Regions from separate parts of the Pseudarthrobacter sp. R1 genome, predicted to be linked through region 2. Evidence: riboswitches for the same ligand, from Rfam matches in the RefSeq annotation. Region 2 holds a riboswitch; the other holds the start of a gene.
The links. Region 2 has a riboswitch for cyclic di-AMP ahead of M8J71_RS00270 (C40 family peptidase). Riboswitches for the same ligand answer to the same signal wherever they lie in the genome.
Positions count from the first base shown of each region.

Region 1 (2,193 bases), on a different contig from region 2:
CGACGCATGGGCGGAACGGTGGCGTGCCCTGCACCCCGACGCCGGCATGATGGACAGGGTCAACCCCGCCTACATACCTCGCAACCACCTGGTGGAGGAAGCGCTCGCCGCAGCAACGGAGGGAAACCTTGATCCCTTCAACCAACTCCTCGACGTGGTCCGTAGCCCGTTCCACGAGCGGCCGGGGCTCGAACGCTACGCCGAGGGAGCGCCGGAGGACTTCGGCAGCTACCAGACCTTCTGCGGCACGTAGGCAGCCACAGCACAAGCAGTCACGCCACCTGCGGGCAGGCCGGCGGAAGTGCAGGCTTCCCGGAAGCCCGGTTGCCGGAGCCCGGCAACAAAACAGGGGCGGCAGCCGGGAACAATCCCGTCTGCCGCCCCTGTTCGGGGTGGTGTGATTACGCTACGCGGACGAAGGACGGAGCGCTGAGCCAGCTGATCGAGTGGACCAGCGTCTGGTTACCGTTTACGCCGCCGCTGACCACCTGGCCGTCACCGGCGTAGACGCCCACGTGGGTGGGGGTGATCACCAGGTCGCCGGGAGCGGGGGTGGCCACAGTGGAGCCGTACTGGAAGAATTGAGTGGGGGCCAGGTCGCCAACGCCTTTGCCCACGGTGCGCAGGGCCTTTTCCACCATCGCGGTGCAGTCCTGTGTGACGCCCACCTGGCCGTAAGCATTGGCCAGGATGGCTGCGCCGGTGCCGGTGCCGGTGGCTGCCGGAGCCGGAGCGGGTGCTGCCGCAGCCGGAGCAGGCGCCGTGGAGGTGTAGGACATGTTCATTCCGGTGTTAGCGGGAGCGGCAGCAGCCTTGACGGGAGCCGGAGCAGCTGCAACGGCGCCGGCGCCGGGGATCTGGATCCGGTCGCCGGGGAAGATGATCGTGTCGATCGACAGACCGTTGGCGGACAGAACGTCATTCAGGGCTACACCGTTGGCGGCCGAGATGGCGCCCAGGGTGTCGCCGGAGACGACGGTGTGCACGTTGGCTGCAGCTGCTGCAGGGGCAGCCACTGCAGCGGCCGGCGCTGCATAAGCCTGGGTGTTAGTGGTCTCGGTGGTGTCCGGGGTGCCCACGCCTGCATAGGCTGGAGCCCCCACACCGAAGGCAATGCCGGAAGCTGCGGCTACGGCGAGCGCCGGGCGGCCAAGCGACTTGGCTGAGACAGCCAAGCCCTGGAGCGCGATTGAGCGGGCCGGAGTCGCGCGGTGACGGGCGGTGGTGGAATTTTTTGACACGGTTGATCGCCTCTCCCATGCCTGCGGGGTGAGCTGTCGGGTTCGGGTTGGAGATACCCGGCCGGCAGCAACTCCGAACGGAACGGAGGCGCTATCGACTTAACCCCAAGGCCTCGAATGAGGCCGCGGAAACTTGGTTCCCCCGTCCCTGCCAGCTGGAAACGATTGAATCCCGGGTCAGTGGCAGGGCTCGGCATACTGACGGGAATGTCCCGTCTGAGAGGGACACCTGAAGACCATAACCTGATTCCAGGCCCATTGTCACGTTTGGGTAACATACGAGGTGCTCCTATCGCATTTGGCAAATGAATAGATTCATAACCCACATCCTTCTGACCTCGCGAGATAGGCGCGCCGAGCAACCGGCCGTGGTCTTTGTCACAAACTGATAAAGGGATTCGAAAAGTGAACGCATAACCCTTGCCCGGAAGAACCGGAGGGAGGAGGATGTTCGGCACCGGCGAGGAGGCACAGTGACCCAGCTAGGCAAGTATGAGAAATACCTGATCGAGGAATTTTTTGACGACTACCGTGCCGGGGCGCTGAGTCAGCGGACTTTCACCCGGCGGGTTGCGTTCATCACCGGCAGCATGGCAGCCGCCGCGGCGGCGATGCTGCTGGTGGGCTGCACGCCCAGTGAGGTGCCGCGGAGCACCGACCCCATGCCCACCCCGGAGCCTTCAACCTCTTCGGCCGCCGGGACTGCCGGTTCCGGTGCAGTGCCCGGGGCGAAGAGCCCGCTTTCCGTACCCGAGGGTGCGCCAGGGATGACGACGGCGACCGTACAGTTTCCGTCCGGCGGAACCTCAGTCAGCGCCTATCTGGCCAGGCCAGAGCAGGAAGGGCGCAGCCCTGCCGTGCTGATCTGCCATGAGAACCGCGGGCTGACACCCCATATCGAAGATGTGGCCCGCCGCTTCGCGAAAGAGGGTTACGCCGCCCTCGCCCTTGA
Region 1 covers NZ_JAMKFI010000008.1:1,340,681-1,342,873, forward strand. Annotated here, with positions in the region: gene M8J71_RS17210 (protein adenylyltransferase SelO) at 1-253, shown strand, start outside; gene M8J71_RS17215 (C40 family peptidase) at 402-1,241, opposite strand; cyclic di-AMP (ydaO/yuaA leader) riboswitch at 1,245-1,408, opposite strand; gene M8J71_RS17220 (dienelactone hydrolase family protein) at 1,715-2,193, shown strand, end outside.
Region 1: linked by a shared signal. The riboswitch ahead of M8J71_RS17215 (C40 family peptidase) and the one ahead of M8J71_RS00270 (C40 family peptidase) in region 2 are both predicted to bind cyclic di-AMP.

Region 2 (2,193 bases):
ATCTGGAGCCGAGCTCTGCCAGCGGATCAGGAGCACGAGTCGTAACTGGCAGAGGCGGGGGAACCACAAGCGGCAGCGGGGGTCTGCCTTGGGGTGAAGTCCGTCAGCAGCAAGCCTCTTCCAGTGAAGGATTCCTCCGGGGATATCTCTGTGCCGAAGCTTGCTTACGGCGGACCGGGTCTTTGAACTCTCTGACCCGAATCCGACAGCTAACTTCGCAGGCTTTCCAGAGAGGAACCCTTCTTGACCATGCAGAATTCCAGGGGACGCCGCCGCGCGGCGGTCCCTGCTTCGACACCGCGCGTTGTCGAAGTCATCACCTCGGAACGCCCCCGCGATCCGCACCGTGATGCGCGCCGCCGTCGGGGTCCCTTCCGCCAAATCACTGAGTTCGCGGCTGCCAGCGGCATCGGCCAAAAGGCCGGTATCGCCCTGGCCGCCACCGGACTGGTGCTCACCGTGACCGTGCCGGCCACCAGTCCAGTAATGGCCACGGACGCATCCGGATCCACTCCTGTCGCCGCGTCCGCTGTTGCGCCCCAGCCGCAGGTTTCGGCGGAAGCGGGCGCCCAGATTGACTTCAGCCGCTCTGCTGTGGTTACCCAGGCGGACCCGGACGGCAAGCTGAAACAGCTGCTCAGTGCCCAGTCCGCCGGCGCCATCACCCGCGCCGCTTCCGCCGGAAGTCTTGGTGCGCCGCTCGCCGCTTTGAGTACTGCTTCACCGTTCGGCTACCGGGTCAGCCCGATCACCGGAGGATCCGGTGACTTCCACCGCGGACAGGACTATGTGGCCCAGTGCGGCACTTCCGTTCTGGCCGCGGCCACCGGAACCGTCACTTTCGCTGGGTGGCACCAGTATGGTGGCGGCAACCGCGTCGTGGTGGATCACGGCAACGGCCTGGAAACCACCTACAACCACCTGTCGTCCTTCAGCGTGAAGGAGGGGCAGACAGTGTCCCGCGGGGACGTTGTGGCCCTCAGCGGGACCACAGGAGCCTCCACCGGCTGCCACCTCCACTTTGAGGTCCAGGTCAACGGCGAAGTTGTTGACCCAACCGGCTGGCTTTAGTCAAGTGACGGTGAGCTATCGAATAGTCTTGACCTGCCGTGACCTGAATGTGACATTCACACAGAACTGCTGTACCGTCTAACTCGCGTCAACTTTTCCGAAGTTGACGCTCTTGTGCGGATTGCCTAACTCTGCCACCGCTCAAGGTCCGTTCGCATTTCATCGTCTGGCAGGGGCGGGGGAACCAATTTTGGTCTTCGCTTTTTTGAAGGCCTTGGGGTTAAGTCGCAAAAGCTTTTCAGGAAGCCGCGCGGCCGGGTGACTCCCATCCGAATCCGACAGCTCACCTCGTAGGCATTGGGAGAGGCTACCTTCGTGTCTTCACGCCATAATTCTGCGCGCCACCGTGCGCAACCGGTTCGTACCAACCCCCTGGACTCCATGTCCAAGGCTGTTAGTGCCAATGCCGGGACAGTAGGTCGCCAGGCTGCAGTCATCGCAGCCGCCTCGGGCCTCATCCTGACCATGGGCCTGCCGGCCAATGCAGCGGACACCACGGCTGGTGTCTCCGCTTCCACGGAAACCGGATCGGCACAAAGCGCCCTCGCTGTCACCGCGGCGCCCACGGCTACTGTCTCCTTCGAACGTCCCCTGGTCAAGACCACCCCGGCACCCGTTGTTGAGCGGGTAGTTGCGCAGTCCACGGACTCCGACGACGAACAGGGTGTGACCACTGCTTCCGCCGCGTCGGCCGGCTCCGTTGCGGACAAGGCCGTGGAGACAGTTGCCTCGGCGTCCACTTCCGGAATTGCGGGCCTCGCCTACACAGGCATCGGCCGTCCGTACGTTTGGGGCGGCACCACCCCCAACGGCTGGGACTGCTCAGGCTTCACCCAGTGGGTCTACGCCCAGGCCGGCATCAGCATCCCCCGCGTCAACGCGTGGACTGCAATGAAGCCCACCTCCACGCCGCAGCCGGGTGACCTGGTCATGCAGAACGGCGGAGCGCACGTCGGTATCTACGTCGGCAACGGCATGATGATCAGTGCCCTGAACCCCTCCCAGGGAACGCTGCTGCACTCGGTAGCTGCTACCGGCTCCTCAGCCTTCTTCACTGTGAACTAGTTCTTCGACCCCACGGTCCAAGGGCTTTTTCTTTGCCCAAACACGCTCTTCGCTAAA
Region 2 covers NZ_JAMKFI010000001.1:55,723-57,915, forward strand. Annotated here, with positions in the region: cyclic di-AMP (ydaO/yuaA leader) riboswitch at 28-239, shown strand; gene M8J71_RS00265 (M23 family metallopeptidase) at 250-1,071, shown strand; cyclic di-AMP (ydaO/yuaA leader) riboswitch at 1,200-1,382, shown strand; gene M8J71_RS00270 (C40 family peptidase) at 1,453-2,136, shown strand.